4 regions of the Clostridium sp. JNZ X4-2 genome follow, and region 3 is predicted to be linked to each of the others. Evidence: a T-box and tRNA genes for the amino acid it is inferred to sense, from the RefSeq annotation. Region 3 holds a T-box; the other regions hold tRNA genes.
The links. A T-box is a leader RNA that pairs with one kind of tRNA and senses whether it is charged. The one in region 3 lies ahead of leuS (leucine--tRNA ligase), so its partner is inferred to be a tRNA-Leu.
Positions count from the first base shown of each region.

Region 1: it encodes a tRNA-Leu, which carries the amino acid that the T-box ahead of leuS (leucine--tRNA ligase) is inferred to sense. The anticodon was not compared.
Region 2: it encodes a tRNA-Leu, which carries the amino acid that the T-box ahead of leuS (leucine--tRNA ligase) is inferred to sense. The anticodon was not compared.
Region 4: it encodes a tRNA-Leu, which carries the amino acid that the T-box ahead of leuS (leucine--tRNA ligase) is inferred to sense. The anticodon was not compared.

Region 1 covers NZ_CM142685.1:2,584,759-2,587,972, forward strand. The annotation lists gene ACYUJ6_RS12440 (spore coat protein) at 1-143, opposite strand, end outside; gene ACYUJ6_RS12445 (spore coat associated protein CotJA) at 582-773, shown strand; gene ACYUJ6_RS12450 (spore coat protein CotJB) at 791-1,045, shown strand; gene ACYUJ6_RS12455 (manganese catalase family protein) at 1,058-1,630, shown strand; tRNA gene ACYUJ6_RS12460 (tRNA-Leu) at 1,725-1,809, opposite strand; gene ACYUJ6_RS12465 (lytic transglycosylase domain-containing protein) at 1,850-2,437, opposite strand; gene coaE (dephospho-CoA kinase) at 2,481-3,080, opposite strand; gene polA (DNA polymerase I) at 3,104-3,214, opposite strand, start outside.
Region 2 covers NZ_CM142685.1:2,544,465-2,547,678, reverse strand. The annotation lists gene ACYUJ6_RS12250 (amino acid permease) at 81-1,496, opposite strand; tRNA gene ACYUJ6_RS12245 (tRNA-Leu) at 1,865-1,951, shown strand; gene ACYUJ6_RS12240 (hypothetical protein) at 2,114-2,344, shown strand; gene ACYUJ6_RS12235 (GntR family transcriptional regulator) at 2,573-3,214, shown strand, end outside.
Region 3 covers NZ_CM142685.1:3,221,684-3,224,897, forward strand. The annotation lists gene ACYUJ6_RS15495 (J domain-containing protein) at 1-161, shown strand, start outside; gene ACYUJ6_RS15500 (hypothetical protein) at 185-703, shown strand; tRNA gene ACYUJ6_RS15505 (tRNA-Gln) at 782-856, shown strand; T-box leader at 959-1,166, shown strand; gene leuS (leucine--tRNA ligase) at 1,229-3,214, shown strand, end outside.
Region 4 covers NZ_CM142685.1:209,353-212,566, forward strand. The annotation lists gene ACYUJ6_RS01200 (competence/damage-inducible protein A) at 1-112, opposite strand, end outside; gene ACYUJ6_RS01205 (VanW family protein) at 288-1,445, shown strand; tRNA gene ACYUJ6_RS01210 (tRNA-Leu) at 1,507-1,593, shown strand; gene ACYUJ6_RS01215 (DMT family transporter) at 2,010-2,894, shown strand; gene ACYUJ6_RS01220 (hypothetical protein) at 2,913-3,214, opposite strand, start outside.

The DNA.
Region 1 (3,214 bases), 640 kb from region 3:
GAAGCATTGTTTAAAAACAATTGTTTCAGCTGAGAATCCTTAGCCTGATTGGCATAATTTGTGTACTTGTTTATACACATAGTTTCATGGCTTTTTTGATCCTCCAACAGCAATCTTTCTTTGTTTGTTAAATTTATTGACATAAAAACACCTCCAAATTTATTTTGTATAATAAAGGATGATTTTATACCTAAAAAAATACTTCAAATAAAATATAATTTTATTTGAAGCAATAGAAGTTCTTCAATCGTATAATATAGTAGAAAGATTTATGTAAGCTCCTAATAAATATAAAATATATAAGTGGAGGGTACACAGATTATATAGCTAAAATTTTCTAGGAGTTTACACAATCTTATTTACCCATAGTCATTATTATACTCAATTCCATATATTTTAATAACATTATCCAAGATGATTATATCATTAAACGGGAATATTTAAAACCTCTATTGATAAATTTATAAAAGCAAATACATATTAATTTATCCGGAATAAGTTTTATGTGCACAATTTATGTTAACACAATTCAAAGCCATGAATATATTATCATTGTAAAGAAAATATAAGAGGTGAAAATAGTGCATTCAAAATTTGTTCCCTATATGGATCCCGAATATATATCCCCTTCTATGTTTCCAGCTGACTCAGGCAAAAGTTTGGCAAGAGCCTATGTACCTATGCAGCCTTATATAGGATTACTTCCTTTAAATACAGCCCTGGAGAAGGGTACTGTATTCCCTAATCTGGTTATACCTTATCCCGAAAATTAAGATAGGAGGAAATAAACATGAAGGATGGTAAGAAATTATTAGATAAAATCAGGCAAGTTGAATTTGCTGCAGTAGATCTAAATATTTTTCTGGATAATTTTCCTGACAATAAAAAAGCCCTTGCCGATTATAACACTTTGTCAAAACAGCTGATGTATCTTAAAAAGGAATATGAAGTAAATTTCGGTATGCTTACTAATTTCGGATTTAGTCAAAGCGAATATCCTTGGTCATGGACAGATAAACCTTGGCCCTGGGAGCCTGACAAATAGGAGGTCTCATATATGTGGATTTATGAAAAAAAATTAGAATATCCTGTTAATATTAAAAGCAAAGATATACGAATGGCTAAATACCTTGTAGCTCAATACGGAGGACCTGATGGAGAACTAAGTGCTTCTCTCAGATATTTGAATCAGCGCTATACCATGCCTACCGGCAAAACCAAAGGTTTACTTACTGATATTGGCACTGAAGAACTGGCTCATGTGGAAATTATAGGTGCCATGGTATATCAACTGATAAAAGATGCCACTGTATGCGAATTGGAGGAAGCAGGCCTGGGAGGGCATTTTGTTCAGCATGGACGTGCACTTTACTGGCAGGATGCAAATGGAGTTCCCTGGACTGCCGCCTATATAACCGCTACAGCAGATCCAATAACAGATCTACATGAGGATATGGCAGCTGAACAAAAAGCCAGAACAACTTATGAGCATTTGATAACCTTAACGGACGATCCTGATATAATAGATGTTCTCAAATTCTTGTGGGCTAGGGAAGTTGTTCACTTTCAGCGCTTTGGAGAAGCTCTTGTTCAGGTCCAGGATAAGATGGATTCCAAAAAGTGTTTTTAAATCACACCCATTATTGAAAGAAAAAACTTTCAGTAAATCCAATATCTGCCAGCACCTAAAAATGCTGACAGATATTTATGTACATATTCAATATTGGTGCGAAAGACGGGACTTGAACCCGTACGATTTTACTCACACGCCCCTCAAACGTGCGCGTCTGCCTGTTCCGCCACTCTCGCATACAATAAATATTATAATAACTTTTCACATAGTTGTCAACTAAAATTTTTCAGAAATTTTCACCAGAGACATACCTAAAAAAGCTTCCCCGTATAAATACTTATAGACTTTATAACTAACCTCCACCTTTTTAATATACTTGTCTGTTTCTTTAAAAGGTATATAGTGAAGATTTTCTCCATCTGCTGAATGTTGAGAGTCCTTAAGCCATTTCTGCACATTGCCCCTTCCTCCATTATAAGCGGCTAGAACAAGTTTCATGTTACCGTTAAACTCCGTTTTTAAATTGTTCAAATACCAGCATCCCATTTTAATATTAAACTCCGGATCATTTAACATATCCTCTCTAAAATCCCTTATATTCATTTTCTCTGACGCCCATTTTGCAGTATCTGGAGTTATCTGCATAAGACCTATGGCATTTTTATTGGATCTGATATCTGCTTTAAAATTGCTTTCCGTTTTAATCACAGCCATTACAAAATGTGGATCCAAATCATATTCTTTGGAATACTTCACTATATAACCTGAATACTTTAAAGGAAAATAGTATCTTATAATATTCTTTGCATTTAATACTGCCATTATTATTAACATAATCACTACTATTTTACTTATATATTTCAATTTCATCTATGCCCTAAATATTATTTTAAGGCACTTCACCCCCCTATAATTTCATATTTATCTTATTAAATATCTCCTCCAGCTGCCTTTTGGTTTCCTCCAATGTATATGAATTATCCAATATAAAATCCGCATATTTTTTCTTTTCTTCTAAAGGCATTTGAGAATTTATTCTATGGATTATCTGAAGCTCCGTCAACTTATCTCTTTTTTTTACCCTGCATATTTGAACGCTGCTGTTTACCCAAACCAGTAAAATTAAATCCAAATATTTATAAAATCTATTTTCTATAAGAGTAGCTCCGTCTACTATACAAATCCTTTCATTATTTTTTTCCAGTTTATCAATACTGTCTAATATTTCTCTTTTAATAAAGGGCATTATAATATTTTCATATTTTACTCTTTCATATTCACATGAAAATATATGATCTCCAAATTCTTTTCTTTTAAGTTTTCCTGAAGCATCTATAAATTTTCCCCCGAAAATTGATTTTATCTTATGAATTATAACAGGATATTTCTCAATTACATTTCTGGCTATATCATCTGCATCTATTATTTTAACACCCTTTTCCCTAAGCATATTGGAAACAGTGCTTTTTCCGCTTCCTATACCTCCAGTAAGTCCTATTTTAATCACAGCCATCCCTCTTTTAACACTTCTTATTTAGCCTCATACCAATTGCTGCCTATACTTATATCCACTTCAAGAGGAACTTTCAAATCCAATACATTTTCCATTTCCTCTTTCACAATACCCTTCACTTTTTCAAG
Region 2 (3,214 bases), 680 kb from region 3:
TTATTTTAAATTTATTGTACTACAGTAATAAAAATTTGTAAATTAAATTAAATAAAAACTAAAAGATGTTGAAATAAATTTTATTTTTCTGAGGTTGGTTGTCCAGAATTTGAGGTTTTAGGGTTGACATTCTTTTTATTTAAACCAAGTATAAAGTAGAAAGCTAATAAAAGTATGAACCAGATACACCCTACAATAAGAGCAATCATAGTATCTTTGCTGAAAGCTAACATTACAATAACAAAAGCTAGAAAGGCGAGTACAATCCAGTTGAGATAAGGGTATCCGAACATTGGAAAATGTAACTTATTTACTTCCTCTGGAGTAAGTCTTTTTCTGAACTTCAATTGAACTATTAAGATTATTCCCCAAACCCAAATTGCACCAAGTGTAGCTACACTTGTAACATAAGTAAATACCTTTCCAGGGAATAAATAGTTAAGTACAACTCCAATTAAAAGAAAAAGTGCAGAAATTATGATACCATTAGTCGGAACATGACTTTTGCCTAATTTACCAAACATTTTTGGTGCTGTTCCCTGAAGGGAAAGATTATAGAGCATACGCCCTGTACTGAAAATACCACTGTTGCAGGAAGATAAAGCTGCAGTCAATACTACAAAGTTTATAATACCTGCTGCTGCTGATATACCCAGTTTACTAAAAGTTAAGACAAAAGGACTTCCAGTTGTGCCAAGAGTGTTCCATGGATAAAGGGACATTATTACAAAAAGTGCTCCTACATAAAATATAAGTATTCTCCAAAATACCTTGTTGATAGCCGATGGTATCGTTTTCTCCGGATTTTTTGCTTCTCCTGCTGTAACACCTATAAGTTCTGTGCCAAGGTAAGCAAACATAACCATTGTTACTGCAAGCATAGGTCCCCATCCACCTTTAGGGAAAAATCCTCCGTGTGACCATAGATTTGAAATACCAATAGGCTTTCCGCCGTTACCCAGGCCAAATATAATCATAAGCAGACCTAATACTATCATTGCAATAATTGTAACTACTTTAATAAGTGCAAACCAGAATTCAAATTCACCATAGGCCTTTACTGCAATTAGATTTACGCATGTCATTACAACAAGTGCTGCCAGTGCAGGTATCCACTGGGGCATGGTCGGAATCCAGAATTTAACGTATACACCTACAGCAGTAATTTCAGCCATACAGGTTACCACCCACATGAACCAGTATGTCCATCCAGTCATGTAACCCGCCAATGGTCCTATGAATTCGTTGGCATAGGCACTAAAGGATCCAGAAACAGGATAGGAAGTTGCCAGCTCACCTAAGGCCCTCATTATAACAAACATAGCAAAACCAGCTATAACATAGACGAATAGAATTGCCGGTCCAGCCGTTTGAATAGCAGTGGCAGATCCTAGAAATAAACCTACACCAATAGCGCCGCCAAGTGCAATCAGTTGAATGTGACGTTCTTCTAGACCACGTTCAAGGTCTTCATTTAATGCGTCTTGTTTACTCATCGTATTCCTCCTTAGTAGTTATATAGACTCTATAATAAGTAATAAAAAATATTTAATTGAATTTAAGTCACCTCCGTTAATCATTATACATTATTTAGAATATTCTTAAATAAATAGTATCATATTTTTTATTTATTCACAACTACTATTTCAAATTTCTGTGAATTAACAATTATTTTATATTTAAGTTATATTATTTAAAAAAATGTGTAAATAATATAATGAAAACCGTATATTATCTTAAAATACAAATGCATTATGAAAATAATATTCATTTTAAAAATTATTCTAAAAAATAGGACAGATTTGTATTTTATAATTACCTCTTGACCTTCAATAATATTTGTGATATCATAATTTTGTTACATGCCGAAGTGGTGGAATTGGCAGACGCAACGGATTCAAAATCCGTCGTTGGTGACAACATGCGGGTTCGACTCCCGCCTCCGGCACCATGAATATCAATGTTTAAGAGCATTTTGGAATTTATTCCAAAATGCTCTTTTTGGGTTTATGTCCTCCAAATGTCCTCCAAAAAAATATCACAAATTAAAACAGATTAAAGCAAAATAGCAAAAACCTGTATGTAGTTCAGGGTTAATGCATGAGTAAATAAAGTGTTAAAATGGCTAAAAGAGTTAGCCAATGACAGTTCAGATAAAAGTGTTAAACTTGCAGCTAACCAGTATGTTATGAATAGAGTGTATGGAAGTCCGGCATCAGTAATTGAAACTTATAATGATGGAAATGAGGACGATATAAATGAGAAGAAACAGATACAAATATTTACAATATATATTTACACTGTATTTTACGCATTTGTATATAAAAATAAACTCTCGTGTTAAATATATTTTTGTAGATTAGGAATAATTTCAATTTTACCATCATAAGTATTTTATATAACAGATTTTTCTCATTCAGGATCAATCTATTGATTGCAAGAAAGAGCATATTGATGATTTTCAATACTCGAAACAAATGGTATATTATATTTCACTTGCATTTAATATACTGGGGGAATTATAATTAATTATGTAGAATTGTATTAAAATGTTTTGAGGGAGGTAGTGCAAGTGGAATATCAATTTTCACCTATAAGGTTTGATAACAGGGGTTATATTCGGGATTCGGTATTTTCTATTTTGCGAAATGCAATATTAGATGGCAAATTGGAACCAGGTCAGCGATTAGTGGAACGCAATATTGCAGATCAGTTGAAAATAAGCAGGACTCCGGTACGTGAAGCAATCCGTCAACTCCAATATGAAAGGCTGGTAACTTATATTCCGCGTAAAGGCGTAGTGGTTTCAGGGTTTAGTAAGGATGATATTGAGGAGATTCAGCTTATCAGAACTACACTGGAAGCATTAAGCTGCAGTATTGCAGCTGTGAAAATCAGTAATAAGGAATTAGATTATCTAACTTCAATTATTAACCAGATATCAGATAAATCTGAAAAGGTGAACAATGGAAAACTGAGCTCGTTGAATAAAAAATTTCATGAATGTATCTGGAAAGCAGCAGATAGTCCTCATTTATATTATTTTATAAACACACTTTGTGAATATGTCAATAAATTCACCCATTTAACTTATACTAAACCTGGAAGAATTGAAGAAGTAGTATTGGAACATAATGAAATAGTTGATGCTTTACAAAAACATGATGGTGCCGCTGCCTATGAGGCCATGAAAAAGCATGCGGAAAAATCTGGA
Region 3 (3,214 bases):
TCAAGTATCAAAGTGCATTCAACAAATTATCGGGAATGAATAATTCCTACAGACAGCCTTATTATGGAAATCAAAGAAGAGATCCTGACATATGTAATATTTGTGCTACATTATACTGTCTGGATTGTCTTTGCGGCGGTGGAGACTGCGGCGGATGTTAATAAAATAACGAGGTGATTTTAAAATGGCAGAAAAAACAAATACCGCTTCCAATATAGCTAAAGGGGGACTTTTAACTACTATTGGAGTTATTCTGGTGTATATAAGCGGCATAGTTCCTTTAAACAAAGGTTCACTACTGGTTTTGTCTTCCTTGCTTATCCCCCTGGGTGTATTGATTACGGATTTGAAAAATGCCTTTACAATTTATGCTGCCACTTCCATCTTATCCCTGCTCATATGTGGACTTAAAATGGCAGTAATCTCTTATATAATATTTTTTGGCCTTTATGGACTTGTTAAATATTATATTGAAAAATTGGGAAAACTGCCTTTTGAAATCATATTGAAGCTGATTTTTTTTAACTTATGTATAGCTTTGCTGTTTTTAATATACAGCCTGTTTTTTCCCGAGCTTTTAAAAATAAAATTTCCTCTGTATATAGTTATAATAGGAGTACAGATAGTATTTTTGATATATGATTATCTATTAACCCTATTTATAAATTATATAGATAAATATATCTTAAGAAGACTTAAATAATACAAATTTTACTCTATTATGCTATTGACATATAAATTTTTGATGATATAATATTGAGTGTTGAGATTCACATAATGTTGCCCATTAGCCAAACGGTAAGGCACCTGTCTCTGGAACAGGCATGTGTTGGTTCGAATCCAGCATGGGCAGCCATAAGAGAACTCTTTATTCAAAGGGTTCTTTTTTAAAATAAGTTTTTAAATTATTTCTTGACAAAGTATTACTTAATATTATAAAATGTGAAATAAACCAATATATGTAGCTTTGAAGAAGGAGTAGTAGTATTTATACCACTAAAAGAGAACTGTTGTCAGGTGAAAAACAGTGTGAGGATGATATGAACTCACCTTAAGAGCTTATCTGAAAAAATCAGGTACGGTAAAAAGCCGTTATTTTTTAAGGGAAACCAGTTTACTGGTTTAATTAGAGTGGTACCGCGGGAGCTTGGCTTTTCGTCTCTTAAAATTTAAGAGATGAAAAGCTTTTTTAATTTTATCTGAGATTAAAAGCAAAGGAGAAGATTTTATGTACAGTGTTAAAGTTGATAAAAAGTGGCAAGAAAAATGGGAAAAGACAAATCTTTATAAATTTGATGAGAATCATGTGGATAATAAATTATATGTTTTAGAGATGTTTTCCTATCCATCCGGGAGCAAATTACATGCCGGTCATTGGTTTAACTATGCCCCTGTAGATTCCTGGGCCAGGTTAAAAAAAATGCAGGGATATAATGTATTCCAACCTATGGGATTCGATGCATTTGGCCTTCCTGCTGAAAACTATGCTATAAAAACTGGAATTCACCCAAAAGATTCTACTGAAAAAAATATTAAAACCATGGAAACCCAGCTTAAATCCATGGGAGCAATGTTCAACTGGGAAAATGAAGTTATTACCTGCCATCCTGATTATTATAGATGGAACCAATGGCTATTTATACAGCTGTATAAACACGGATTGGCCTATAGAAAAAATGCACCTGTAAACTGGTGTCCCAGCTGCAAAACAGTACTTGCCAATGAACAGGTGAAGGAAGGCTGCTGTGAGCGCTGCGGCACTGAAGTCACTAAAAAGGATTTAACACAATGGTTCTTTAAAATTACTGACTATGCAGAAGAGCTCCTCCAGGATCTGGATAAAATAGATTGGCCATCAAAAACAAAAGCCATGCAGAGACACTGGATAGGCAAATCTACAGGTACAAATGTTACCTTCAAGGTAGTAGATTCTGCCATAGAATTCAGTGTATTTACAACAAGGGTTGATACCCTGTTTGGTGTTACCTATGTAGTTATATCTCCTGAAAACAACCTGGTTGATAAAATAACTAAAGAAGCCTACAGAGACAAGGTGGAAAAATATAAAGAACTGGCTAAAAAACAGACTGAGATTGAGAGACAGTCAATTACAAGAGAAAAAACCGGTGTATTCACTGGTTCTTATGCTGTAAATCCTATAAATGGGAGAAAGGTTCCTATATGGGTAGGAGATTATGTACTCAGCACTTACGGTACTGGTGCCGTAATGGCAGTTCCAGCCCATGATGAAAGAGATTTTGAATTTGCTACAAAATATAAATTGCCTATTGAAAGAGTTATAGCTGGAGGAGATTCCCTTCCATATGTACAATATGGCAAGATGATTAACAGTGGTAAATTCAATGGATTGTCCACCGTAGATGGTAAAAAGGCCGTAACCGAGGAACTGGAGAAAATTGGCCTGGGTTCCGGAAAAGTAAATTACAGGCTGAGGGACTGGCTGGTATCAAGGCAGAGGTACTGGGGAACTCCTATTCCAGTAGTTTATTGTGAAAAATGCGGAATAGTCCCGGTACCAGAGGATCAACTTCCAGTAGAACTCCCTTACAATGTGGAATTTTCCCCTGATGGGAAATCTCCTCTTTTAAAATCAAAGGAATTTATAAACACCACCTGTCCCCACTGCGGAGGGCCTGCAAGAAGAGAGGCTGACACCCTGGATACCTTTGTATGCTCTTCCTGGTATTACTTGAGATATGCCGATAATAAAAACAGTACAAAGGCTTTTGATAAAGATAAGATAGATAAAATGCTTCCTGTAGATATGTATGTAGGCGGACCTGAACATGCATGTATGCATCTCCTGTATGCCAGATTTATCACTAAAGCACTTAGAGACATGGGCTTTTTAAACTTTGATGAACCCTTCCTGTCTTTAAGACATCAGGGCATAATACTTGGGCCTGATGGTCAGAAAATGAGTAAATCCAAGGGCAATACCATATCTCCTGACAGCTGTATACAGCAATACGGATCAGATGTGTTTAGAATGTATCTGATGTTCGGCTTTGATTACTCCGAAGGCGGCGCCTGGAGTGAAGACGGAATCAAGTCCATGAATAGATTCATAGATAGAATAGAAAGACTTATTAATTCAACAAAGGATGCCCTTAAAAATAAAGATGGCAATAAAACCTCCATGGATAATGCGGAAAGAGAATTAAATTATATAAGGAATTTTGCAATAAAATCC
Region 4 (3,214 bases), 550 kb from region 3:
GATATACTTCTATACCCAGATCCGCCAGCCCTTTGGAAATAAATTGGGCATTGGTATTAACTATATCTCCGAGTAAAATCTCTGTTCCTACGCATAGTATTTCAGCTTTCATGTATTTTTACCTCCGTATTTAGTTATTTGCAGTACCATTAGATATTTATATAATTTTATGATACCATAAAACTGCATTTATTTTAAAAACAATATAATAAATTAATAATTTTTTACATACAAAAAATCATTACACTATAGTATAATAACTATGTGAAAGTAAAGAGGTGATGAAAATGGCTCAAAAAAGGCAGTCAAAAAAATCAAAGAAAGTTTTAAAAAACAAATTGATAGTATCAGCTATATGTGTTTTAGCTATTTTTATAAGTATAAGCTGCGGATTTATAGTATATCATTATAATGATATAAAATACTGGAATGACTTGGTTTACCCTAAGGTTTTTGTAAATAATGTGGACCTCTCGGGAAAAACCAAAGCAGAGGCCGAGAGCATAATAAAAAAGCAGTATTCCGATAAAATACAGCAGAAGAAGATTTATGTAATTGTGGGAGATAAAAAATACGAGCTGCCATATTCAAAATTAAGCCCGGGGTACAATATAGATGAAGTGGTAAGTGAAGCTTATTCCTATGGAAAAGATGACAATATATTAAAAAAATACAGTCTGCTGAAAGAACCTAAGGTTGTAAACTATAAATTAAAATTTTCTTATAATGTAAAGCCGGTAAAAGCTTTGGCAGATGAAATTGAAAATGAAGTCAACTCAGATCCTGTGAATGCATCTTTGAGGATGGGGAGCATTGGTTTTGAGGTAACACCGCAGCAGGATGGTATTAAGCTTAAAAAAGAGGATTTGGAAAAAGAATTATCTTCTAAGATAGATGGAAGTATAGGTCAGAATTTAAGTGTAAAAGCAAAGTTAGAAACTATTCCAGCTTCAATAAAGCAAGATGAACTTAAAACTGTAGATACATTGATATCAAGTTTTAGTACAAACTATGGTTCCATATCTTCTTCTGAAAGAGCAAATAACATAGCACTTGCTACTAAAAGTATAAATGGGTGCGTAATAATGTCAGGGGGTACTTTTAGCTTTAATGGGGTTGTAGGACAGAGGACTGCGGCTAAAGGTTATGAAGCGGCTCCGGTTATTATTGGCGACAAGGTGGAATCAGGGCTGGGTGGAGGAATATGTCAGGTGTCCACAACTTTATATAATGCCGTATATAAAGCAGGGCTTACCTCTACGGAAAGAGTACATCACACTCTTCCTGTGCATTATGTGGGAGAAGGAATGGATGCTACAGTAGATTATGGGAACATAGATTACAAATTCAGAAATGACTTTAAATACCCTGTATATATAGAAGGATATACTTCTGGGGGAAATGTAGTGTTCAATTTGTATTCAAATTCTGCTGTGGCAAAATAAAAAAATGTAATTATATATTAACTTATTTAAAAAAGTGTGATATAATAATTAAGTAATTTGTGCGGATATGGCGGAACTGGCAGACGCGCTAGATTCAGGTTCTAGTGAAAGAAATTTCATGCAGGTTCAAGTCCTGTTATCCGCACCAATTTAATTGGCAATACAATGTGCGGCTTTTTAAGTCAGTATTTATAAGAGTTGAGGGAGTTTTGAATGAAAAATTCAAAACTCCTATTTTTTATGTATTAAATTAAATTCAAGGCTGGTAACCTGGTGAGTAGCCTGCTCTTTGCTTAATCCAATATATGCGGAAGCTGTGAGTGGAATCAGCAATCCACCAGGACAGCAGGGGTCCTCGTATATATAAAGTACTATGGACAAAGGGTGTATAATATTTTATATATCATAATAATGAGGGGGTAAATAAAGTGTATTATTTTAACTTATTTGAGAATGATCAACCAGCTGCTCATCTTTAAACCGAGATGAGGATTAACAGTTAAATCAATATGCCTCGTCTTGGATATTATTTTACATAAAATAATGAGATAGAGGTATTTAATAATGAAAAAAAGATTGATTGGTTCCATATATTTATTTTTAGCAGCTGCTATATGGGGAGGAATGTATGTAGTCAGCAAGTATATACTGCAATTTGTACCACCTGTCACTTTAGTATGGCTTAGATATGTTATTGCATTTACAGTATTGTTTATAACACTTATGTTTATTCAATATAAAAAGGGATCTAAAGTGGTTATGAAAAAGAAGGACTGGCTCCTCATAGCATGGATAGGGTTTATAGGCTATTTTATTTCCATATGTCTGCAGTTTATAGGCACAAAGTTGTCCGATGCCCATATGGGCTCTTTGATCACAGCGTCAACACCTGTTTTTGTAATTTTATTTGCCAGATTTATTTTAGGTGAACTATTTACCAGAAAAAAAATTATTTCACTTGTACTTGCCACAGCAGGAGTTATTATAGTCATTGGATTGGATGCCATGTTTATGAAACATATTTTAGGCAATATAGTTCTTGTTGGAGCTGCAGTTACCTGGGCCCTATTGTCTGTTTATGTGAAACTTGCATCCAAACGATTGGATTCTCTGAGTATAACTACTTATGCCACATTGTTTGCATTGATATTTACTACACCATTTATGATGGCACAACATAATAATTTTTCATTGATTTTGGGTAATAGACAGATTATGCTGGGCTTGATTTACCTTGGAATTGTAGCTACTGCCGGTGCATTTTTTTTGTGGAATAAGGGAATTGAAGTTATGGATGCTGGAATTGGTTCTCTATTTTTATTTTTTCAGCCTGTTACAGGTTCAATCTTAGGGTGGATTTGTCTTGGAGAAAAACTTACTTCCAGCTTTTTTATAGGTGGAATGTTTATAGTTATTGCAGTGTGCATAGCTGCTAAAGAAGATAATTAAAGTTAATAAAAAATGCTATTACATAGTTTTCTGATGTAATAGCATTTTATCTATAATATCATGTATCTGTTCCCAATTGAAAACTCTTGTTATATTTTCGTCTAATTCCATCTGATTGTAGTTTGTATTCATTAAAAGTACTTTGAATCCACTTTGAGACAGCTGTAGAGAATTTTCATAACTGTCTTCTATAAAGATATCACAACTTAATTTTTTGGCCATATCCACTTTATAAGTAGTACCTAACACAAAAACATTGTCATAGGGAATGCAGTTCTTTTTCAAATAGTGGTGAGTTAAAATTTCCAGATCCTTGTCTC